4 regions of the Streptomyces sp. NBC_00872 genome follow, and region 3 is predicted to be linked to each of the others. Evidence: riboswitches for the same ligand, from Rfam matches in the RefSeq annotation. Region 3 holds a riboswitch; each other region holds the start of a gene.

The links. A riboswitch is a leader RNA that binds a small molecule or an ion and turns the genes downstream of it on or off. The one in region 3 is predicted to bind cyclic di-AMP.
Region 1: linked by a shared signal. The riboswitch ahead of OG214_RS09975 (M23 family metallopeptidase) and the one ahead of OG214_RS24230 (transglycosylase family protein) in region 3 are both predicted to bind cyclic di-AMP.
Region 2: linked by a shared signal. The riboswitch ahead of OG214_RS21090 (M23 family metallopeptidase) and the one ahead of OG214_RS24230 (transglycosylase family protein) in region 3 are both predicted to bind cyclic di-AMP.
Region 4: linked by a shared signal. The riboswitch ahead of OG214_RS09705 (transglycosylase SLT domain-containing protein) and the one ahead of OG214_RS24230 (transglycosylase family protein) in region 3 are both predicted to bind cyclic di-AMP.

What each region holds. Positions count from the first base shown of each region.
Region 1 covers NZ_CP108806.1:2,337,181-2,343,076, forward strand. Annotated here, with positions in the region: gene OG214_RS09965 (HPr family phosphocarrier protein) at 1-66, shown strand, start outside; gene OG214_RS09970 (GntR family transcriptional regulator) at 250-939, opposite strand; gene OG214_RS09975 (M23 family metallopeptidase) at 1,073-1,834, opposite strand; cyclic di-AMP (ydaO/yuaA leader) riboswitch at 1,847-2,012, opposite strand; gene OG214_RS09980 (M16 family metallopeptidase) at 2,300-3,682, opposite strand; gene OG214_RS09985 (pitrilysin family protein) at 3,700-5,073, opposite strand; gene OG214_RS09990 (DNA topoisomerase (ATP-hydrolyzing) subunit A) at 5,423-5,896, shown strand, end outside.
Region 2 covers NZ_CP108806.1:4,927,817-4,933,712, forward strand. Annotated here, with positions in the region: gene OG214_RS21060 (hypothetical protein) at 1-139, shown strand, start outside; gene OG214_RS21065 (HAD family hydrolase) at 344-997, opposite strand; gene OG214_RS21070 (hypothetical protein) at 1,168-1,359, shown strand; tRNA gene OG214_RS21075 (tRNA-Met) at 1,543-1,616, shown strand; gene OG214_RS21080 (MerR family transcriptional regulator) at 1,840-2,586, shown strand; gene OG214_RS21085 (PP2C family protein-serine/threonine phosphatase) at 2,926-4,071, shown strand; cyclic di-AMP (ydaO/yuaA leader) riboswitch at 4,389-4,543, shown strand; gene OG214_RS21090 (M23 family metallopeptidase) at 4,555-5,586, shown strand; gene OG214_RS21095 (PrsW family intramembrane metalloprotease) at 5,874-5,896, opposite strand, start outside.
Region 3 covers NZ_CP108806.1:5,623,861-5,629,756, forward strand. Annotated here, with positions in the region: gene OG214_RS24220 (cytochrome P450) at 1-206, shown strand, start outside; gene OG214_RS24225 (transglycosylase family protein) at 432-1,322, shown strand; cyclic di-AMP (ydaO/yuaA leader) riboswitch at 1,844-2,016, shown strand; gene OG214_RS24230 (transglycosylase family protein) at 2,019-2,786, shown strand; gene eno (phosphopyruvate hydratase) at 3,238-4,527, shown strand; gene OG214_RS24240 (septum formation initiator family protein) at 4,653-5,126, shown strand; gene OG214_RS24245 (DUF501 domain-containing protein) at 5,245-5,844, shown strand; gene OG214_RS24250 (exopolyphosphatase) at 5,841-5,896, shown strand, end outside.
Region 4 covers NZ_CP108806.1:2,273,813-2,279,708, forward strand. Annotated here, with positions in the region: gene OG214_RS09690 (HAD family phosphatase) at 1-585, opposite strand, end outside; gene OG214_RS09695 (ScbA/BarX family gamma-butyrolactone biosynthesis protein) at 811-1,704, opposite strand; gene OG214_RS09700 (ScbR family autoregulator-binding transcription factor) at 1,871-2,536, shown strand; gene OG214_RS09705 (transglycosylase SLT domain-containing protein) at 2,706-3,572, opposite strand; cyclic di-AMP (ydaO/yuaA leader) riboswitch at 3,577-3,738, opposite strand; gene OG214_RS09710 (hypothetical protein) at 4,287-4,715, shown strand; gene OG214_RS09715 (substrate-binding domain-containing protein) at 4,773-5,870, opposite strand.

The DNA of each region.
Region 1 (5,896 bases), 3.3 Mb from region 3:
GCCGCTCTGGACCGGCTGGCGAAGCTGGTCGCCGAGGGACTGGACGAGCTGCCCGAGACGGTCTGAACCGTCCGCACGGCCCGGCTATCCGGCGGTCGCCGGACGGCCCGACAGCCGTCGGGCGGTCGGCCGTCATTTCGCACGGCGGAGCCGCGGTGCGCCGAATTCGGCGCACCGCGGCTCCGTCTTTTCGTGCGGGCAGCGAAGAATAAGCCGCGCTATTCCAATTCTTTGTATACGGCGAGAATGTTAAGTGCGAGCACTCGCGGTGTTTACAACATGTTGCGAAGCCCTCACCTTTTCCCGGCCGCGCTCGGCCCGGCGCAGCCGGTGCACCGCCGCCGTGCGCTCCGCGTGCAGGGCGGTCAGGGACCGCGCGCGCTCCGCGTCGCCGCGCGCCACCGCGTCCACGATCGCGCCGTGCTCCGCCCAGGACTCCACGGGATGCGCGGGCTGGTCGACCACATACATCCAGGCGATCTTGTGCCGGAGCTGGGTGAGCGGGGCGGTGAGCGCCGGACTCCCCGACGCCTGTGCGAGCGTCTCGTGGAACCAGGCGCCGAGCGAGCGCAGATCCTCGCCCTGGCCCCGCCTGGCCCTCTCCTGCCCCAGTCTGACCAGGCCACGGAGCACCTTGAGATGGGCCTCCGTACGGCGCTGGGCGGCGCGGGCCGCGCCCAGCGGCTCCAGCAGCTGCCGTACCTCCAGGAGGTCCGCCGCCTCCTGGTCCGTGGGCTCGGCCACACACGCGCCGACATGGCGGCGGGTGGTCACGAAGCCCTCGGACTCCAGCGTGCGCAGGGCCTCGCGCACCGGGACCCGGGAGACGCCGTAGCGCCGCGCGAGCTGCTCCTCGGTGAGCCGGCTGCCCCGTTCGAATACACCGGAGACAATGTCGTCGCGGATCGCCGTGCATACCGAGTGCGCGGGAATGCGCATGTCCGAACCTCCGACTTAATCCGCGCGAAACGCTGCCGATCGACGCCTGTTCCGTGACTCTATTGCAATCAACGCGGATTTCCGATGGGTGCCCGGAATCAATAGATATCTTTTGGCCAGCGGCCGGCTTCGGTCAGACGTTCACACCGTGTGCGCGCAGATAGGCGACGGGGTCCATGTCGGAGCCGTACTCAGGGTCCGTCCTGGCCTCGAAGTGGAGATGCGGTCCGGTCGCGTTGCCGCTCGCGCCGGAGAGACCGATCCGCTGTCCCGGGACGACGGTCCCACCGGCGGAGACGGCGATCGAGGAGAGATGGCCGTACTGGGTGTAGGTGCCGTCGGTCATCCGGAGCACGACGTTGTTGCCGTACGAGCCGCCCCAGCCGGCCTCGACGACGGTGCCCGCGCCGACGGCCACCACCGGGGTCCCGGACGCCGCGCAAAAGTCGACGCCCGAGTGGCTGCCGGAGGACCAGAGCGAGCCGCCGGTCCGGTAGCCGGTGGTGACGTACGAGCCGGTGACGGGGAGCCGGAAGGCGTTGAGGCGCCTGCGCTCGGCGGCGCGGGCGGCGCGCTGCCTCTCCGCGCGGATCTCCTTGGCACGGGCCTCGGCCGCCCGCCGGGCCTCGGCCTTCGCCCTGGCCCGTACGGCGGCCTGGTGCTGGGCCTCGGCCTGGGCGTCGATCGCGTCGGCGAGGGAGTCACCGATGACCAGGGCCTGGGCCAGCCCGGTCCGTCCGGAGGCCCGGGTGTCCGGCTCGGCGGCGTGCGCCGGGGCGGCCAGGGCGCTGATGACACCTGTCGCGGTGAGCGTCGCGGCGCCGGCGGCGCCCATGCCCCTGCGGGTCCGACGGCTCCGGGCACGATGCTTGCCGGTGGCACGGGTGAACGCCATGTAGCGGTTGGTCCTTTCCCTCCTTCTCGCCTACCGGGACAGAGGGTGGGAGCAGGAAGGTCTCCTACGGACACCTCGGCGCGGGTGTGCGCCAAGGCGTCCGATTCACCCCGGGGACTGCGTGTGGGTCCCCGGCTCCCCAGGCTCGCGCCTGACGGGGACTCGGCGATGGCTGTCCGATGCCGCGGTCGCGGCGGGGTGCTGGCGAACAGCCGGACCGACGCTAAGCGGCTCATCTTTCAATCACCAAATGGACAGGGTGTTTTGTAGCGCACACCACAGGGCAGACAGGCAACCTCCCCACTAAAGCGGACATATGAGGAAACCCCGGTGACGGGTGTCACCGGGGTTTATCTCACCGACGGATTTATCGTTACCGGGCTTATCGGGCTTACCGAGCAGAGCTCCAGCGATCGGAATCGGTCACCGGTGACCGTTCGGTCAGCCGACTGGTCAGCCGATCGGTCAGCCGGAGACGACCGTCACTTCTCCGATACCGAGAGCCGTGACCGGCTCCTTGATCTGCTCGGCGTCCCCGACGAGCACGGTGACGAGCCGGTCCACCGGGAAGGCGTTGACGGCCGCGGCCGTCGCCTCGACCGTGCCGGTCTCGGCCAACCGGGCATAGAGCTGTGCCTGGAAGTCGTCCGGGAGGTGCTGCTCGACCTGGTCCGCCAGCGTGGCGGCGACCGAGGCGGCCGTCTCGTACTTCAGCGGCGCCACGCCCACCAGATTCTGGACGGCCACATCACGCTCGGCGTCGGTGAGACCGTCGGCCGCGAGGGTGCGCAGCACCTTCCAGAGGTCGTCCAGCGCCGGACCCGTGGACGCGGTGTCCACGGAACCGCTGATGGCGAGCATCGCGGCACCCGTCGGCCCGCCCGGCTCCGAGGGGGCGGACGAGCGCAGCACCTGCCCGAAGGCCCGCACCCCGTAGGTGTAGCCCTTCTCCTCGCGCAGCACCCGGTCGAGCCGGGAGGTGAGCGTGCCGCCCAGACAGTAGGTGCCGAGCACCTGGGCGGGCCAGACGCGGTCGTGCCGGTCGGGACCGATCCGGCCGATCAGCAGCTGCGTCTGGACGGCCCCGGGCCGGTCCACGATCACCACGCGGCCGGTGTCGTCGGCGGTCACGGGCGGTACGGGGCGCGGCTCGGCGGTGTCACCGGTCCAGGTGCCGAGGGTCTCCGCGAGCACCTCGTCCAGATCGACGCCGGTGAGATCGCCGACGACCACGGCGGTGGCCGTGGCGGGACGCACATACGCCTCGTAGAAGGCCCGGACGGCCGCGGCGTCGATGCGCTCCACCGTCTCCTCGGTGCCCTGGCGCGGCCGGGACATCCGTGAGGCGGCGGGGAACAGCTCCTTGGAGAGCTGCTTGGCGGCGCGGCGGCCCGGGTTGGCGGTCTCGTGCGGGATCTCGTCGAGCCGGTTCCGTACGAGCCGCTCGACCTCGCTGTCCGCGAAGGCGGGGGCGCGCAGCGCCTCGGCGAGCAGGCCGAGTGCCTTGGGCAGCCGGGAGACGGGGACCTCCAGGGAGATCCGTACACCCGGGTGGTCCGCGTGCGCGTCGAGGGTGGCGCCGCAGCGCTCCAGCTCGGCGGCGAACTCCTCGGCGCTGTGCTTGTCGGTGCCCTCGGAGAAGGCGCGCGCCATGATCGTGGCGACACCGTCGAGCCCCTCGGGCTCGGCCTCCAGCGGGGCGTCGAGATTGATCTCGACGGCCACCACCTGCTGTCCCGGGCGGTCGCAGCGCAGCACCGTCAGGCCGTTGTCGAGCGCACCGCGCCCGGGGGCGGGGAAGGCCCAGGGCCTGGCCTCGCCGGCGGTCGGCTGCGGATGGAAGTCCATGGTCACGGCAGCGTCGCTCACTGGTCCGTCCCCTCGTGCTCGTCGGTCTCGTCGCCGGCCGTGCGCGCCGCGTCGGCGGCGTCCTCGGAGGCGAGCGGTTCGTACACCAGCACCGCCCTGTTGTCGGGGCGCAGCCGTGCCGCGGCGACGGCGCGCACCTCCTCGGCGGTGATGTCCAGCACGCGCGTGACGGCCGTCAGCGCGAGCTGCGGGTCGCCGAAGAGCACCGCGAACCTGCACAGCTCGTCGGCGCGGCCCGCGACCGTGCCCAGCCGGTCCAGCCACTCGCGCTCGAGCTGGGCCTGGGCCCGCTCCATCTCCTCGGCGGTCGGTCCCTCGGCGGCGAGCCTGGCCAGCTCCTCGTCGACGGCGGCCTCGATCCGCGGGACCTCGACCCCGCCGGACGTCTTCACATCCAGCCAGCCGAGGGAGGGGGCGCCCGCCAGACGCAGCAGTCCGAAGCCCGCGGCGACCGCGGTCCGGTCCCGGCGCACCAGCCGGTTGTGCAGCCGGGAGGACTCGCCGCCGCCGAGGACGGTGAGCGCCAGATCGGCGGCGTCGCACTCGCGTGTGCCGTCCTGCGGCAGCCGGTAGGCGGCCATCAGCGCGCGCGCCGGGACCTCCTCGTGGATCTCCTCGCGCAACTCCCCGCCGATGGTGTCGGGCAGCGTGCCGTCGCGCGGCGGCTGCTTGCCGTCGTGGGACGGGATGGAGCCGAAGTACTTCTCGACCCAGGCGAGCGTCTGCTCGGGGTCGATGTCACCGACGACCGAGAGCACCGCGTTGTTCGGCGCGTAGTTCGTACGGAAGAACGCGCGGGCGTCCTCCAGCGTCGCCGCGTCCAGGTCGGCCATCGAGCCGATCGGGGTGTGGTGGTACGGATGGCCCTCGGGGTAGGCGAGCGCGGTCAGGCGCTCGAAGGCCGTGCCGTACGGCACGTTGTCGTAGCGCTGGCGGCGTTCGTTCTTGACGACGTCCCGCTGGTTCTCCATGGACTCCTCGTCGAGCGCGGCGAGCAGCGAGCCCATCCGGTCGGCTTCCAGCCAGAGCGCCAGCTCCAACTGGTGGGTGGGCATGGTCTCGAAATAATTCGTCCGCTCGAAGCTGGTGGTGCCGTTCAGCGAGCCGCCGGCGCCCTGCACCAGCTCGAAGTGGCCGTTCCCCTTCACCTGGGCCGACCCCTGGAACATCAGGTGCTCGAAGAGGTGGGCGAGTCCCGTACGGCCCTTGACTTCATGGCGTGAGCCGACGTCGTACCAGAGGCAGACCGCGGCGACCGGGGTCAGGTGGTCCTCGGAGAGCACCACGCGCAGGCCGTTGGCCAGGCGGTGCTCAGTCGCTGTCAGGCCGCCGGAACCGGCCTGCGCTGTGGCCGTGTGACCCATGGGCATGTACGTCCCTTCGATCGCGATATGGAGAAGTCCTGCCACTGTATGCAAGCGTGCCGACACCTGGCGAAGTTCCCGGGTGTCACACCCGCGCCGGACGTCCCGGCGGACGTCCCGCCGGACATCTCGGCGGACACCTCTCCGAGGTCTCGCCGAGGTCCCGCCGGGGCCTCTCAGCGGTCTCCCGGGGGCTCTCAGCGATCTCCGGGCGGGCTCCCGGGGACCTGTGGACGGCCCCTCGCCGCATCCCCAACGACGGGTCGAGGTCGGCGTTGTCACTGGCTCGGTCCACAATGGTCGGCGTCAGCTAGAGAAGTTGCCGTACAGGACCTGTGAAGGAGCCGCAGCAGCGATGGCCCGCCGCAGCACGAAGACCCCGCCGCCGGAGGACTTCGAGGAGAAGATCCTCGACATCGACGTGGTCGATGAAATGCAGGGCTCCTTCCTCGAGTACGCGTACTCGGTGATCTACTCCCGGGCCCTGCCGGACGCCCGGGACGGCATGAAGCCGGTGCACCGCCGCATCGTCTACCAGATGAACGAGATGGGCCTGCGCCCCGACCGCGGGTATGTGAAGTGCGCTCGTGTCGTCGGCGAGGTGATGGGCAAGCTCCACCCGCACGGCGACGCGTCGATCTACGACGCGCTGGTCCGGATGGCACAGCCGTTCTCGATGCGGCTGCCGCTGGTCGACGGACATGGCAACTTCGGCTCGCTCGGCAATGACGACCCGCCGGCCGCGATGCGCTACACCGAGTGCCGGATGGCTGACGCCACGTCACTGATGACGGAGTCGATCGACGAGGACACCGTCGATTTCGAGCCG
Region 2 (5,896 bases), 700 kb from region 3:
CATGGGGCTCGCCCACTCCGACACCCATCTCGTCGAATTCCTGCGGCTGGCCGGTCTGCCCGATGCCTGGGAACTGCTCGACGACCCGGAGTGGGTGGAGTGGCAGGGCGGTCCCGCGCACGAATACAGCGTCGTATGAGGTACAGCTGTCGTAGGGGGTACAGCCGAGGTACAGCGTCGTATGAGGTGATCATCCTCCGCGCCCCGGAGCCCCGCTGGCGCCGAGCCCCCGCCGGCGTCCCCCCCCGGCTGGGCGCCCGCAGGCGTCCGCCCCCCGGCTGGGCGCCCGCGCCCCCGCCGAGCCTCCGCCCGAGCCCCCCGTCGGCGCCCGCGCCCCGCTCGCTCAGTCCGGTGGGACCGTCGCCGCGATCGACGTGAGCTGCGTCAGGCTGTCGATCCGCCAGTCCGCCGCCTCCACCACCTCCGGATCGTCCGCCCACAGATAGCCCCATGGACCGCGCCGCAGATGGGCGGTGCGCAGGCCGGCCCGCTGGGCGGGGAACAGGTCGTACGCCGGATGGTCGCCCACGTACAGCGTTCTGTCGGGCGCAGCCCGCGCCGCCTCGATGACATGGCCGAAGAACTCCGGGGCCGGTTTGGCCACGCCCCACTCTGCGGAGGTGGCCACCAGATCGGCGGGCAGATCGAGGCGGCGCAGCAGATCACCGGCCTTGACGGTCTGGTTGCCCGCGAGCACGACACGGATACCGAGGGCCCGGAGACCGGCCAGGGCGGGCCGTACGTCGGGGTAGAGGTCGGACTCGTCGAGATGCTCGCCGCGCCCGGCCGCCTCCCTGGCCCGGTTGGCCTCGCCGATGTCCATACCGGGCTTGATCAGATGGAGGGCGTCGGCGTTGTCCTTGTTCTGGACGGTGGCGGCGCCCACCAGTGCGGAGATGGTGTGCCGGGGAATACCCAGCCAGTCGGCCCATGAGGCCCAGTAGCGGTCGTCGCGCACGAGGGTCTCGCCGACGTCGAACACGATGGTTTCGATCACCGGTCCAAGCGTAGGGGGACACGCTCCGCCGATTGTCAGTGGCTGGCCGTAGCCTGTCTCCTATGTTCGCTTCCTCGTCCGCTCACTCCTCTCACTCCGCTTCCCCGTCAGCTTCTTCTTCCGCTTCTTCCGCTTCTTCGGCTCCTTTGTCCGGTTCGATAGCGAGTGCCGTGTCCGGTGCCGCGTCGGACTCCCCGTCCGCGTGCGATTCCGTCCGGTCCGCCGCCGTGGTCAACGCGGAGATCCGCGCCCTGTGGGTACGGGCCGGCAGCGCGCTCTCCTCCGCCGAGCAGGAGCGTTACCAGCGGCTTCTGGTGGAGTGGGCCGCGGCGGTACGGGCCGATGTCGTCACGGCGGCCTAGTCCAGGGTGCGTTGACGGCTCTGTCGTCGACGGCTCTGTGACGGGAGCCATGACGGAGGCCATGACGGGAGCCGTGACGGAGGCCATGACGGGAGCCGTGGCACGGCCTGGCGGGTCCCCGTGGTGCCCCCGTGGCCAGTGGTAATGATCTTGCTCTGAATGGCGTAAGGTTGTGTTTACCGACGCGGGGTGGAGCAGCTCGGTAGCTCGCTGGGCTCATAACCCAGAGGTCGCAGGTTCAAATCCTGTCCCCGCTACTGAAAAGAGTGGCAACAGCCGAAGGCCCGGATTCCAAGTGGATCCGGGCCTTCGCTGTGTGCCTGTCTGTCCGTGTGCCTGTGTGCCCATGTGCCCGTGTTTCCGCGTGTCTGTGTGCCCGCGTGCCTGTGTGTCCGTGCCCCCAGGACCGCACCCGTCTTCGGGACCGCACCCGTCTTCGCGCTTGACCTTTACGCCGCGTCAAGTTCTACCGTCGAAGTCATGGAGTGGTCGATCCAGGAGATCGCGAAGATGGCCGGGACCACGAGCCGCACGCTCAGGCACTACGGCGAACTGGGGCTGCTGATGCCCAGCCGCACCGGCGGCAACGGCTACCGCTACTACGACCAGGACGCCCTGGTCCGGCTCCAGCGGATTCTGCTGCTGCGGGAGCTGGGACTCGGCCTGTCGGAGATCGCCCGGGTCCTCGACGGCCGGCAGGACACGGCCGTCGCCCTGCGCACGCATCTCAGACTGCTGGAGCAGGAGCGCGAGCGCGTCGAGCGGCTGATCGCGTCGGTGCGGACCACTCTCCACAAGACCGGGACGGGAGAGGAACTCATGGCCGGGGAAGTGCTCGACGGCTTCGATCACACACGGTACGAGCGGGAGGTGACCGAGCGATGGGGCCGGGAGGCGTATCGGAAGGGCGACCGCTGGTGGCGCGCGCTCAGCGAGGAGGAACGCCAGGGGTTCCAGGACCGGCACGAGGCCATCGCCCGCGACTGGGCACGGGCGAGGGAGTCGGGGCTCGCCGCCGACAGCGACGAGGCCCAGGCCGTCGCCCGCCGTCATTGCGACTGGCTGTCGGTGACGGCGGAACCCACGAAGTCCTATGTCATCGGCGTGACGCGAATGTATGTGGACGATGCACGCTTCACAGCGGCCTATGACAAGTACGGTGAAGGGACAGCAGTGCTCGTACGGGACGCCATGAAGGTGTACGCCGAGCACCACCTGACTGGCTGACCGGTCGGTACGGCCGGCCGGTCGGCAGACTCGGCGGCGACCGGGCACCGGCCCGGCGACCGACGTGGCGACCGACCGGCCATATGACCGAACGACCGGGCCGTCCGGCCGTCCGGCCGTCTGACCTGCTGAGGAGCCGGTCGCGATCCGACCTCCTCCATAGCCCACTCGGCCGACGGCGAGTCGCCGCCGAGGACGGCAGCGGCCAGCCTGGGTGGGGCGCGGTACCGTCCGCAGCCCTAGGCGGAACCGGGCAGGTGACCACTGGTGGGGAAGCTGAGCAAGCTCAGGGAGACCCTGAGTGGCAGAGGCGCGCGGGCCGACGATCTGACCGGTCCGATGTCCGCCGACGGGTCACCGATGCCGGAAAGCCGTATCCGTACCAGCCGCCGGCTGGTGCGCTTTCTCCCCGTCCTGGTGATCGGCGTCGGGGTAGTCCTCGATCTCTCGACCCCGACGCGGGTCACCGCCGCCCCCCTGTACGCGGCCTCACCCCTGGTCGCGGCGCCGTTCTACCCGCTGATCGGCACGCTGCTGATCAGCGTCGCGGCGGTCTGCGCCGAACTGTCGATGCACCTCTACGCCAACTCGCTCAACACGCTGGAGTCGCTCAGTGAGTTGCTGACGGTGGTGATCGTGTCTCTTCTCGCGCTCTACATCGGCGGGGTACTGCGCCGCAGCGGGCAGCGGCTCGCCTCGGCCCGGATCATCGCCGAGACCGCTCAACGGGCGGTACTGCCAAGACCCGCCGAGCGGATCGGGGGGCTGCGTATCGCCGCGCGGTACGAGGCGGCCCAGGAGGGCGCGTTCATCGGCGGCGATCTGTTCGCCGTACAGGACACGCCGTACGGGGTACGACTGGTGGTGGGGGACGTACGGGGGAAAGGGCTGGAGGCGGTCGAGGCGGTGGCCGTCGTCATCGGGTCCTTCCGGGAGGCCGCCGAGCAGGAAAGATCGCTGGAGGGCGTGGCGCAGCGGCTGGAGCGCGCGCTCACCCGCGACGGGAGCAGACGGGGCGGGCTCGACGCCTTCGAGGGGTTCACCACGGCGGTGCTCGCCGAGATCCCGCACGACGGGAGCGTGGTGCGGCTGGTCAACCGGGGCCATCCCGATCCGCTGCTGATGTGCGAGGACGGCGCGGTACGGATGCTGGAGACGCGCGACCCCGCGCTGCCCCTCGGGATGAGCGAACTGGCCGCATGGCCGGACCGTGCCCAGCAGGCCTTCTACCCGGCCGGCTCGACGCTGCTCTTCTACACGGACGGACTCTCCGAGGCGCGTGACGCCCACGGGGTCTTCTATGTGCCGAGCGACCGGCTCGACGGACGGATCTTCCAGGGGCCCGACGAACTGCTCCAGGCGCTGATCGACGACGTCCGGCTGCACACCGGCGGCGGGAGCCAGGACGACATGGCGCTGCTGGCGGTGAACCGCCCCACGGAGGGGCAGCCGGAGCGGCGCAGGACGATACCCCTCGTTCCCTGAAGCAGTTCCCTGGAGCAGTTGCCTGGGTTCCCTGACGGTTGCCGGACGCCGTTCGCTGACGCCGTTCGCTGACGCCGAGTCCGCCGTCACCACCGTGTGTGATCGACAGGTATCCCTCCGCATAACATTTGACATACCGTCAGGTAAGTGGGGCGTACTGAAAGGAAGTCAGCTCGCCCGATTGCGTATGCATGTGCCCTGGTGTGTCCGATGCGAAGTTGTTAATGATCACCGGGAACGGCTTGGAATAAGGGCCTGGTCTCTATTAACGTTCGATAACGCAGCGCGGTCGTCCCAGCCGTCGTAAGAGTCGGCACCGTGCTCATGCGCCGAATCCCGCAAGGGAACCGGGGAACCACCAATTGGGGTGAATCGGAAGTTCTTCGCTGCCTCGTGCGGCGCAGGGCGACCGTAGGAGACCTTCCTGCTCCGAACCCGTCAGCTAACCCGGTAGGCGAGAAGGAAGGAAAGGAGTGCGCCTCAGTGGCGTCCAATCAGCCTGCCCCCACCGCCCCCTTCGAAACCACCTCCTTCGGCAGCGAGCCGGAACGGGCATGGGGCGAGTGGAACCCGACCGAGGAGTCCGTACGCCCGGTACGCGGCAGGCATCGTGTCGGCAAGCAGCGCAACGGCTTCGCCCGTAGCTCCACCGTCCTCGGCGTCGGTGTCATAGCCGCCGTCGGCGCGGGCGGCATGGCCACCGCGCAGGACAAGCCCGCGGTCTCCATATCCCTGCCCGACGCCATCACCGACAATCTTCCCGACGCCGGGTCGCTCCCGGGCATGGGATCGCTGGCGGCGGACGAGGCCGAGCCGGACCTGCTGGCCAGCGCCCCGCTCACCACCGCCGGTATGACCGCCGCGGACGCGGAGCAGGGCGCCACGGACGCGGGCGAGGCCCTGCGGGCCCGGATCCTCCAGCAGGCGGAGCAGCAGCAGAACGAGGCCGACGCGACGGAGAAGGCGGCCGCGGAGCGCGTGGCGGCCGAGCAGGCCGCGGCACTGGCCAAGAAGCAGCAGACCGAGGCCGAGAAGAAGATCGAAGAGGCCAAGAAGAAGGCCGAGGCGGAGGCCAAGGCCAAGGCGGAGGCGGAGCGCCTCGCGAAACTGGCGGCCAGCTTCGCCCTTCCCACCTCCTCGTACACCATTACCTCCACCTACGGTGAGTCCGGCTCCATGTGGTCCTCCGGCTACCACACCGGTCTGGACTTCGCCGCCCCGACGGGCACCCCGGTCAAGGCCGTGCACAGCGGCACGGTCACCTCCGCCGGCTGGTCGGGCTCGTACGGCTACCGCACCATCCTGGAGCTGGATGACGGTACGGAGATCTGGTACTGCCACCAGTCCTCGATGACCGTCACCGCCGGGCAGAAGGTCACCACCGGCGAGACCATCGGCCGGGTCGGCGCGACCGGCAATGTGACGGGGCCGCATCTGCACCTTGAGGTGCACACCGCGGGCGGCTCCGGTATCGACCCCATGAGCTGGCTGAGCAGCAAGGGTCTGACTCCCTGACCCGGGGTTGACCCCATGATCCGGGCCTGGCTTCCTGCCCAGGGTCTGACCCCATGACCCGGGTCTGACTCCCTGACCACGGCCTGACCCGGGCCCGGGGCTCTGTCCCCGATTCGACCACCGTGGCGTGACTGGCACAGTCCGGTCCCCGGCGGCTCCGGCGCTCGCCCCCCGACGCCTGGGCCGCCGGTCCCGTTTCCGGCCCCCGCCCCTCCGCCAGCCGTCAGTCGTCAGCCGTCGGCAGGGGACCTGACCTGACCTGACCGGCACGTTCGTCCACGTTCGTGTCAGTACTGGCGGTACGGGTTGT
Region 3 (5,896 bases):
AGCACCTCGGCTACGGGCACGGCATCCACTACTGCCTCGGTGCGCCCCTCGCCCGCCTTGAGGGACAGACCGCTCTCGCGTCCCTGCTGACCCGTCTGCCCGATGTGCGGCTTGCCGTGGATCCTGCCGATTTGCGCTGGCGCGGCGGGCTCATCATGCGTGGATTGCGCACACTTCCGGTGCAGTTCACGCCATTGTCCGGCTGATGAGTCACTGACGGATTCGGCGGCGGACGGCCGGCGTATCGCCGTGGGACAGGCGCCGATCACTGGCGGATCGTCGCTCCATAACTGACGGGCCGTCAGGAATGTGACTTTCACGTGATCTCCGCTGCATCGACTTGTGACAGACGTTCGAGTACCGCTACGTTCACCGACGACTCAGCTGCAACACGCCGTAGTCGAAACGACAGTCACACGGAAGGCAAGCGCATGCGCTCCGCGAACGGCCGACACCGCAGACCACGCCAGGCCCCCGCTCTGATCGTCGCCGCGGGGGTGACCGGGTCGGCGATCGCCATCCCGCTGTTCGCCGCCTCGGGCGCCAGCGCGGCGGACGCCTCCACCTGGGACCGTGTCGCGGAATGCGAGAGCGGCGGCATGTGGAGCGCGGACCTCGGCAACGGCCACTACGGCGGCCTCCAGCTCAGCCAGGAGACCTGGGACGCCTTCGGTGGCGGGGAGTACGCGGCCCGCGCCGACCTCGCCAGCCGCTCCCAGCAGATAGCCGTGGCCGAGAAGGTGCTCGCGGCGCAGGGCGTGAAGGCCTGGTCGAGCTGCGCGCCGGTCTCCGGGCTCACGGGCGCCCTGCTGGAGGGTGTCGGTCTCGGGGGCGGCTCCGGCTCGGCGGGGGCCGCGCAGGACGACCGGAGCGACAGCCCCGCGGACGCTCCCTCCGGTACTCCGGACGCCACGCCCTCCGCCCCCTCCGACGGGAAGACGCCGCCCGGAGAGCCGGTCCCCTCCGGTTCGGCCACCACGCCCGCACCGGGAACCTCCGCTTCCGCGGACGGCGGCAAGGGCGCTGAGGGCCTCGGCTCCGACGGTCTTGGCGCCGACGGCCTCGGTGGCACCGCCGCCGGCGGTACGGAGTCGGCCAAGGGCAAGCACCGCGGTGAGGCCGCCCAGGAGGATGCCGTAACGGGCAATTCGGATGAAGGGCTTGATTACGGCCGTCATGCCTCACGGGGTGACGGACTGTCGCGTAGTACGGACGGTCTGACGGATCGTGCGGAATCGCCCGCTCCGGCGGAGGCCGACCGGCCCGTCGAGCGCAACTGGCTGATCGCCGACGGGCAGAAGGTGCTCGGCGGCTGGCTGTGAGACGAACGGGCTGACGGCTCCGGGGCTGTCGGCGCGGTGGCTGAGGGGTGAACGGGGGGCGGCCGGTGTGCCGCCCCCCTGGCGCGCCCCGGCGCTTCCCGCTGGGCCCCGGTGTGCCCCGGTGTGCCATGGGGGTGTCCTCCCTGGCCGCGGCCCTGATCTCCCCCTGGCTCCCTCCGCGTCTCCCCCTCGGTCTCCCCCCTCGGCCTCTTCCTTGATCCCGCCCTTGAACTGCCGTGAAGTGGCACGGATGCAAGGGTAGTTCGCTGCCCTATGTCCACTTCTGTGCAAGTGAGACAAGGGTCTCTTTGCTGCAACTAGGGACTTTTGGCCTACGGGTTGCCCCGCTTTCCGCTCTCACCAGCGGAAATGCGTAAACCCGGAGGGTGGGTAAGGGTGTTATTTCCCTGATGTTCTCCTTTGAAGAACCGACGGGCCTGTGATTACGGTCTGAACCGCTCGCACCGCGGGCCTCGTCGACCGTCACGCCGAATCCTGCCGTCGGTCGGGGGGAGTAGTCGTCGCGTCATGCGCCGAAGGCAGGAGCGGGGGACCCAAGGTTTGTGCCGGCCCCGGCCGTCGAGAGACGGCCGACGACCGGCTAGGGGTGAAGCCGGGTGCGCGAGCACCCGGCCGGGCAACTCACTTGGCCCGAACCCGACAGCTCACCTCGTAGGCGTCGGTGAGGAGAGTTCCATGCCGCGTTCCAGCAAGGGTTCCAGCAAGGGCAGGCACCGCCGTCCCTCCCGCTCCGTGACCGCCCGCTACGCCACGCTCGCCGGCATCACCGGCGCCGCTGTCGCGGTCCCGCTGATCGGCGCCACCTCCGCGTCCGCCGCGACCGCCTCCGAGTGGGACCAGGTCGCCCAGTGCGAGTCCGGCGGCAACTGGTCCATCAACACCGGCAACGGGTACTACGGCGGACTCCAGTTCAGCGGCTCCACTTGGGCCGCCTACGGAGGCACCGCCTACGCGGCCAGGGCCGACCTCGCCTCGAAGTCCCAGCAGATCGCCGTCGCCGAGAAGGTCCTGGCCGGCCAGGGCAAGGGCGCGTGGCCCACCTGCGGGGTGAACCTCTCCGGCGCCGCGTACGACGGTGGCTCGGCGGGCTCGGGCTCCGGCTCTGATTCCGGTTCCGGTTCCGCTTCGAATTCCGGCTCCGGCTCCGGCTCCGGCTCGGGATCCGGCTCCGGTACGGGAGAACAGGCCTCCCCGCAGCAGACCCGGCCCGCGCAGCCGAAGCGGGAGCAGGCGCAGCCCGCCTCGCGCGGTGAGACCCGCGCCGCCACGGCCACGATCGAGAAGGGCGACGGCGAGTACAAGGTCAAGTCCGGCGACAGCCTCTCCAAGATCGCCGCCGCGCAGCAGGTGAAGGGCGGCTGGAAGAAGCTGTTCGACCTGAACAAGGACATCGTCCGCGACGCCGATCTGATCTACCCGGGCCAGCAGCTCCACCTGAGCTGACCCGCCCCCCGATCCCCCCGGCCCGGCGCGTGATCCCCCGTACGCGCCGGGCCGGGGTCTGCCCTCTTCCCGGCGTACGGAGGGGGCACTCGGGGAGTACGGAGGGGGTACGCGGGGCGGCGCTCACGGCGGTGCGCACGACGGTGCTCATAGGTGCGCCGAGGCGCTCGGGTGCTAGGTCCTGTCCGGCGGATCTTCGTGGGCCCGGAACGCCTGGCACGGCACCTCGCCGCGTTGTCGGAGTCGTCCAAGTACGTCCAGTACGAGGACGATCCTCCGCCTTGCGATGTACCGCACCAGACGCCCCGGGCTGATCCACGAAGATCCGCCGGACAGGACCTAGATCCGTCCCAGCGGGCGGGCACCGGGCGGCCGACGTCTCCGAGCCGGTTAGGCTCTTGCCGCAAGGCCAATGAGACCCTGCACTCCAAGCGTCACATCCCAGAAGGAGATGCTCGTGCCGTCCATCGACGTCGTCGTAGCCCGGGAAATCCTGGACTCCCGAGGCAACCCCACGGTCGAGGTCGAGGTCGGCCTCGACGACGGCAGCACCGGCCGTGCTGCTGTCCCCTCCGGTGCCTCCACCGGTGCGTTCGAGGCCGTGGAACTCCGTGACGGAGACCCCGACCGCTACCTGGGCAAGGGTGTCGAGAAGGCCGTACTCGCCGTCATCGAGCAGCTCGGCCCGGAGCTCGTCGGCTACGACGCCACCGAGCAGCGCCTGATCGACCAGGCCATGATCGACCTGGACGCCACCGAGAACAAGGGCTCGCTCGGCGCCAACGCCATCCTCGGTGTCTCCCTCGCCGTCGCGCACGCCGCCTCCGAGGCCTCGGACCTCCCGCTCTTCCGCTACCTGGGCGGCCCGAACGCGCATCTGCTGCCCGTTCCGATGATGAACATCCTGAACGGCGGCTCGCACGCCGACTCCAATGTGGACATCCAGGAGTTCATGATCGCCCCGATCGGCGCGGAGTCCTTCTCCGAGGCGCTGCGCTGGGGCGCCGAGGTCTACCACACCCTCAAGAAGGTCCTGAAGCAGAAGGGGCTCTCCACCGGCCTCGGCGACGAGGGCGGCTTCGCGCCGAACCTGGAGTCCAACCGCGCCGCGCTGGACCTGATCCTCGAAGCCATCAAGGAAGCCGGCTATGTGCCGGGCCGCGACATCGCGCTCGCGCTCGACGTCGCCGCCTCCGAGTTCTACAAGGACGGCTCGTACGAGTTCGAGGGCAAGTCCCGCTCGGCCGCCGAGATGACCGAGTACTACGAGGAGCTGGTCGCCGCCTACCCGCTCGTCTCCATCGAGGACCCGCTCTTCGAGGACGACTGGGCCGGCTGGAAGGTCGTCACCGACAAGCTCGGCTCCAAGGTGCAGATCGTCGGCGACGACCTGTTCGTCACCAACCCGGAGCGGCTGGCCCGTGGCATCGAGGAGGGCTCCGCCAACGCCCTGCTGGTCAAGGTCAACCAGATCGGTTCGCTGACCGAGACCCTGGACGCCGTCGAGCTGGCCCAGCGCAACGGCTTCAAGTGCATGATGTCCCACCGCTCCGGCGAGACCGAGGACGTCACCATCGCCGACCTCGCCGTCGCGGTGAACTGCGGTCAGATCAAGACCGGCGCCCCGGCCCGCTCGGACCGTGTCGCCAAGTACAACCAGCTGCTGCGTATCGAGGAGATCCTCGACGACGCGGCGGTGTACGCGGGCCGCAGCGCGTTCCCGCGGTTCCGTTCCGCCTGAGCGCGAGCGGCGGGGCCGGGCCGGCCGTCGGGTGAGGCCGCCCGTCCCGCCCGTCGTCCGTACGTCCCCGGCCCCGGTCCCGTACCGTGTCCGGGGACGTACGCACGTAACAGGGGAGGCGAGCCATGGCCGGGAACCGGGACCGGTTCTCCACCGCGACCAGGCTGCGGCTGCTCGGCGAGCAGACCGCCGCGCGCGTCTACCGCTCGCAGAACCGCCGCCAGGACCGCCGCTCCCGTCTCACCGGCCGGGCGGCCTTTCTCGCCCTGGTCGTGTGCACACTGGTGGTGGCGCTCGCGTATCCGATGCGGCAGTACGTGTCGCAGCGGAACGAGATCGCCGAGCAGGAGCGGCAGGCGCGGGAGGCGAGGCAGCGGGTCGAGGAACTGCGCGACGAGAAGGCGCGGCTCCAGGACGACGCCTACATCCAGCGGCTGGCGCGCGAGCATCTCCACTATGTGAGGCCGGGGGAGAGCGGTTACACCATGATCGACCCGGACGCGGTGCGTGAGCGCCGTGAGGAGCGGGAGGCGACGGACCGCCCCTGGTACTCGAACGTCCTGGACGGCGTGGACACCGCGGACCGCACGGACCGGTAGGGACGCGTGCGGACCGGCGGTACCGGTGGACCGGCACGACCCCCGTACCAGCGGCACGATCCGTACCAGGCAAGCACCATCGTCATCAGGCACGCAGAACCGTAGAACCAAGGCAGGCATGGAAACCCCCCCTCCGCAGACCGAACGCACCGAGCCCACCGAGGCGGACGTGGCCGCGTTCGAGGAACAACTCGGCCGTCCCCCGCGCGGACTGCGCGCCATCGCGCACCGCTGCCCCTGCGGACAGCCGGATGTCGTGGAGACCGCCCCGCGGCTCCCCGACGGCACGCCCTTCCCGACGACGTACTACCTGACCTGTCCGCGTGCGGCCTCGGCCATCGGCACGCTGGAGGCGAACGGTGTCATGAAGGAGATGACCGTGCGCCTCGCGGCCGACCCCGGGCTGGCCGCCGCGTACCGCGCGGCGCACGAGGACTATCTCGCGCGCCGTGACGCCATCGAGGTGCTGGAGGGCTTTCCCAGCGCGGGCGGTATGCCGGACCGGGTGAAGTGTCTGCATGTCCTGGTGGGCCACTCGCTGGCGGCGGGCCCCGGGGTGAACCCGCTGGGCGACGAGGCGCTGGCGATGCTGCCGGAGTGGTGGGCGAAGGGCCCGTGTGTGACCCCGTGCGCGCCCGCGCAGGAGAAGCCCGCGCAGGAGAAGGAAGAGAACGGGCACCGGGACCAGGACGAGGACCGGGACGAGGAGCGCGTATGACCCGGGTCGCCGCCATCGACTGCGGTACGAACTCCATCCGTCTGCTGGTCGC
Region 4 (5,896 bases), 3.4 Mb from region 3:
CCAGGGACCGACGCCCATGACCCGCATACCGGCCTCGGCGGCGGACCGGATCCCGCAGGAGGAGTCCTCGACCGCCAGGGTGTCGACGGGCTCGGCGCCGCACAGCCGTGCGGCGGCGAGATAGACGTCCGGGAGGGGCTTGGGTCTGATCTCACCCTCGGGCACCACGATGTGGTCGAAGTGGTCGAGCAGTCCCGCCGTGCCGAGGCAGGACTCGACGACTTCCCTCGGGCAGTTGCTGGCGACGGCGAGAGGGGCGAGGCCCGCCGATTCCTCGACGAGCCGGCGGGCGCCGGGCATGGTACGGGGGTTGTCGGCGACGAGCGCGCGGAAGTGCCCGAGCAGCAGGACGGTCAGGTCCTCGACGAGTTCCGGGCGTCCCGCCTCCTCGGCCATGAGGCGGCCGCATTCGGTGTAGTGCAGTCCCTTGGCCCGCTCGGCGAAGCCCGGCATGGGGGCGAATCCATACTCGCGCAGCGCCAGAATTCGAGCGTCCTGCCAGTGGATTTCGGTGTCCATGAGGGTTCCGTCGCAGTCGAAGACGATGGCCGCGGGAGTCCAGGAAAGGATGCGATGAGCTGTCATCCGATTGTTCCGTTCAGAAGAGCCCGATTAGCGGCAGCACTGGCCGCCGCGACAGTGCGAAACACCGCGGGCACGCTGGTCACCCGCTGTCGGGCGGGCGCGATCCGGGCAGTCGCGGCCTTATGGAGAAGGCCGGTTGAGGCGACCACCCAAGAACATAACGATCGCTACGCTAGAGAGGAAAACTATTGGTAGTCAAGTGACTTCACAGAGTATTCCCAGGCTTTACCTGTAGCGGAGGACGCCAAAAGCCTTCTGTTCCCCGTCCTGGAGAAAACGGAACACACAGATGTCGTGGTGGGGCACGCAGATAATTCGAGCGGGCGGACTGTATTCGATAAAGCGTGCTGCTTCGAGTCGTCCGCCGGTGGGACGCAGCAGAGCGCCCCGGCTTTCCACGGCGGCGGCCTGGCGCGCGGCTTCCAGCAGAATGATGCCGGGAACATGATCCGTGGCGTGGTCGAAGAAGAAGGGGTGCCGCGGGTCGGCCGGATCGACCAGGAGGGTGGAGCCGTCGAGTCCCAGGACGACATCGTGCGCGCCCGTCACCCCCAGCCCGCGGAAGTCGGGGCGGGGCGGGCCGGTCGCACTCCCCGGTGCGGCGAAGCGCTGACGGCCGGTCCGTACGGCGTCGTACCGTTCGCCGTCCATGACGCGCGCACCGCCCCCGGCCCGCGCGAACACCGTCCCCCGGGCGGAGAAGGAGACATCGAGCCGCAGTCCGGTGACCGCGCCGTCCTCGGCGGCGCGGCGCACCTCGCTCGCCCGTACGGCGCAGGTCACGCCGGTGGCACCGGAGACCGCCCGGGGTTCCGCCGACGGGTCGATCCCGAAGAACAGATCGGTGATGAGCAGATGCGCGGTGGGCGCGACATCGAAATACCGGAGCGGGATATAGATCCCGAGCTGGCGCAGAGTCTCGACGATCATCAGCGGACTGTGCAGATCGGCGCCGTCGCGCGGGAAAGTCGGATGGGACCGGGACCAGGACGCCGCGGCTTCGAATCCGCCGTCCGGACTCCGCCGTACATCGGTGAGCAGCACCTCGGCCACGGAGTCCCGGTGCACCATCTCGCGTGCGACCGTACGCGACCAGGACAGTGGGCGGACGTCCTCCATGGTGCCGACGATCGATGCCTCAGCAACCGTTGTATTCATGCGACAAGAACACCGCAATTTTCGTTGCTACGCACCCCAGCCCGGAGCCGCCAAGCCCGCCACGCCCGGTGGGAAAAGCCGCTACATTGCCTGCTGTCATTTAACGGAACGGCAATCCGAGGTACACGTGCGGGTTCGGGTGGAGCAGGTTCGGGCGAAAACGACGCGGAGGTTTCTCCTGGAAGCGGCGGCACAGTTGTTCGATGAGCGGGGTTACTCAGGCACCAGTATCAGCGATATCAGCGCGCAGTCCGGCCGTACCAGCGGAGCCATCTACTTCCACTACGCCAGCAAGGAGAATCTCGCCCTCGCCATTGTCGAGGAGCATTTCGCGACCTGGCCCGATCTGATCGACCGTTACAGCTCGTCCGACCGCCCGGCGCTGGAACGGCTGGTCGCGCTGAGTTTCGAGGTGGCGAGGGCCTTCCGGGACGATGTGGTCATCCGCGCGGGCGCCCGGCTCTGGGCGGAGCGCACCGCTATCAATGTCACGCTGCCGAGACCTTTTGTGGGCTGGCTGGAAACCGTCACCAAACTTCTCGAAGAGGCCCGGCAGGAGGGGGAACTCACGCAGGGCGTCACCCCTCAGGTGGCCGCGCACGGACTCGTGTGCGCCTTCTTCGGACTGCACACCGTCTCCGACGCACTGGAGGGGCGCCGGCAGATCGAGGAAGCGCTGCACGATCTGTGGCTGCTGCTCCTGAACGCCCTTCAGCCGGACCCGGATCCGGCGGCCCTGCTCGCGCGGGTGCGTGAACACCCCCTCGCACCTGTGCCCGCCGGAGGGCGATGAACCGAGGGCGGCGGCGGACGGGCAGATGGCCGGACCCGGCCGGGACGGAGGGATGTCCCGGCCGGGTCCGGCCGTCTGTGCGGGTGCGCGTGTGCGCGAGCGCGCGGGTCTGTACGGAGGTGACGGTACGTCAGCGTCGACCGCCGCCGGAGCCTGTCGGCGGGGCCTGTCAGTAGGGGCCGTTCACATTGTCGATCGAGCCGTACCGGTCGGCCGCGTAATTGCACGCGGCGGTGATGTTGGCGACCGGGTCGAAGCTGTCCATCGACGTACCGGGCACGTGGTAGGCCTGGAACGTGGGGTCGATGACCTGGAGCAGGCCCTTGGAGGGCGTACCGGCGGCGGCGTTGGAGTCCCAGTTGTTGATGGCCGACGGATTGCCGGAGGACTCACGCATGATGTTCCGGTAGATACCGTCGTAGCTGCCGGGGATGCCCTGGGCGGCCATGACGTCCAGCGACTCGTTGATCCAGCCGTCCAGATCGTCGGTGTACGTCTTCGGGGCCGCCTGGGTGACGGTGTCGCTCGTATCAGCCGTAGCGTCCTCGGTGGCAGCCGTCGCGTCCTCGGCGGTCGCCGTAGCGTCCTCCGTGGTCGCCGTCGTTTCCTCGGTGGCCGGTGTGGCGGTTTCCTGCTCGACCACGGCGGTGGCCGGTGCGGTGGTCGCCGACGTGGCGGTGGCCGGTGTGGCGGTGGCGGGCGGGTCGGACGCGGTCCTCTCACCGAGGGTCAGTTCGACGCCGGGGTGGATCAGTGCCGGGTTGCCGCCGATGACCTCACGGTTGTTCTCGTACAGCTTCTTCCAGCCGCCGCTGACGGAGTGCGCCGCCGCGATCCTGGAGAGCGAGTCCCCCGCGACGACGGAGTAGGTCTCCGGATTGTCCTTCTGCGTCGCGGCGGCGGGCGACGACACCGCCTCGGCGGTGGTCGCGGCGATGAACGGGAGCGCGAGTACGGCACCACCCGTGCCCACGACGGCGAGACCTCGGGCGAACGGGCTGGTTCTGGGGCGGCGGTGCTTGGCCTGTGCGGGCATGACGAATTCCTCTCCGTCGCCTGCGAGGTGAGCTGTCGGGTTCGGGCTGGAGCTGCCCGGCCGCGGTATGAGCGCGGCTTCACCCCAAGCCGGTCCGGATTCCGGAACGGCGCCTTACCTGGGTCCCCCGCTCCTGCCGTGCGTGAGTGGATTCGGTTTCCGGACGGCGGCAGGATTCGGCGGTCCGTCCGGATTGACGTGAACGTAGGCGGAACGTCCGGACAAAAACAAGACCTGAATTCACAGCGCGATCCCGGCGGACGAATCCAGAGCGGAATGATCCGGTTACACAGAAGTCATCCGGGAGCTCAACTCTCGCTCCCCGGGAGCGAAATGGCCAAGGCGACGGGAAGCATGGAACACCGCCGATGTGACGCACATCATGACCCTTGACGGAATTTCTGACGTCACAACACCGTACAGAGAATGCCAAGGTGTACCAATACTACTCAAATGCACCATGGGAAGAATGCGGGCAAAACGCCCATACAATTACTTTTCAAAACGGGTGCGCTATGCCCCGATGCTCCCATCAATTCGACGTGGGTGTCATTTATTCCGCGTCGGGGCGCGTGTCGAGTGCGTATCGCCGCTATTCGGGGAGGAAAGCGGTGGAACGAGGGGACCGTCCTTGGGGAGTGCGCCGGGACCACGACGGCATCGTCGCGTCGCGTACGTTCATGGCGTAACTCGTCTGTTCCACGAGGAGGTTCAGTGTCACAGGATCCGTGGTTTCTGAGGGATCTGGCGCCGGATGTCGTGCTCGCCGGTTCGGTGATGAACGGCAGTCTGCGGGGAGCCGAGGCGGTGCGGGCGCAGATTCGTGCCGTGCTCGGCCTCTACCGGGAGTTCACTCCCGTCTGGGAGGGCGAGTTCGGTGACCGCCGGATGAACGAGTACACCGCCGTGGTCGACGGCAGGCCGGTGACGGGGGTCGGCGTGTTCCATATCAACGACCAGGGCCAGGTGGACGAGATCGTCGTCGATCACCGGCCGCTGTCCGCGGCCCTGACCGTCTCCAGGCTTCTGGGCGAAGCCCTGGCCGACGGCCCCGGCCGTGACCGCGACGAGTTCTACCGCCCCGACGGACAGACCTACGAGGATCTGATCAGGTACGCCGAAACCCATGGCCGCGAACTCTGACGCGTACGTCCGCTCGCGACCGCCGAACCGCGAGTACGAGGGAGCGTCGCGCGTGCTTCAGTGCCGCCGGGGCGCCGGGCCCGTGGAGTCGCGCACCACAAGGTGCGGCACAAATGCTTCCTGCCGCCGTGGGGCGTCCGGGTCGGCGATACGGGCTCTGAGGATGTCCGCGGCCCGTCGGCCGATATCCGTCTTCGCCGGGGACACGGTGGTCAGAGGCACTTCGCACAGGTCGGCCACCTCGTTGTCGTAGCCGATCACGGAAAGGTCCTCCGGGACGTTCAGTCCGCGCCGCCGCGCCGCGCCGACCAGCAAGGACGCTTCACGGTCCGCGAAGCAGAGTGCGGCCGTCGCCCCCCGCGCCACCAGACGGCCGAGGAAGCCGTCCGCGTCCTCGGCGGTCCAGCGCGGCAGTGAGGCCGTGACCACGGGAGCCGGGTCGAGCCCGGCGCGCTCCAGTCCGACGGCGAGGCCCGACCGGATCTGCGGGGCCGTGTGCGGACTGGTCCTCTCCATATAGCCGACGCGGGTGTGCCCGAGCCCCAGCAGATGCTCGGCAGCCGCACGCGCCCCGGCCGCGTGATGGGAACAGACGAACTCGTGCGATGTCGCCGTCAGGTCCATCCCCCGCTCGACGAGCACCGCGGGCACGGCGAGTTCCCCCGAGATCCCGAGCCAGTGCTGTGGACCGTCCTCGCCGAGAGTGGGTACCAGTATCAGCCCGGCCGTTCCCGACCGGATCAGTTCGTCGACGGCCTCCTGCTCCATGCCCGGGTCCCATTCGGTGCAGCGCAGGAGCATCCGGCAGCCGTGGCGGGAGAGTTCACGTTCGATACCGGCGATGACGCGCGGGTAGTAGTAGGTCAACGAGGGCACCACGACGCCGACGGTGTACCCGGTGCCGGACGCCCGGGACTCCGAGACATACGTTCCGGATCCCTGCCGGCGGTAGACAAGGCCCTCCTGGACCAGCAGGTCGACGGCCCGCCGCACGGTGTTGACGCTCACTTCCTGGTCGCGGGCCAACTGCTGCTCGGTGGGCAGCTTGCCGGCCGGCCAGCGCAGTTCGGCGATGGCCCGTCGCAGCTCGTCCGCGAGACGGCGTGTCTTGTGCCCCCGCGCGGCCGCACCGACAGGAGTACGTGGCGAACTCACCGCATCCCCCTCGATCTGCGCCCGCA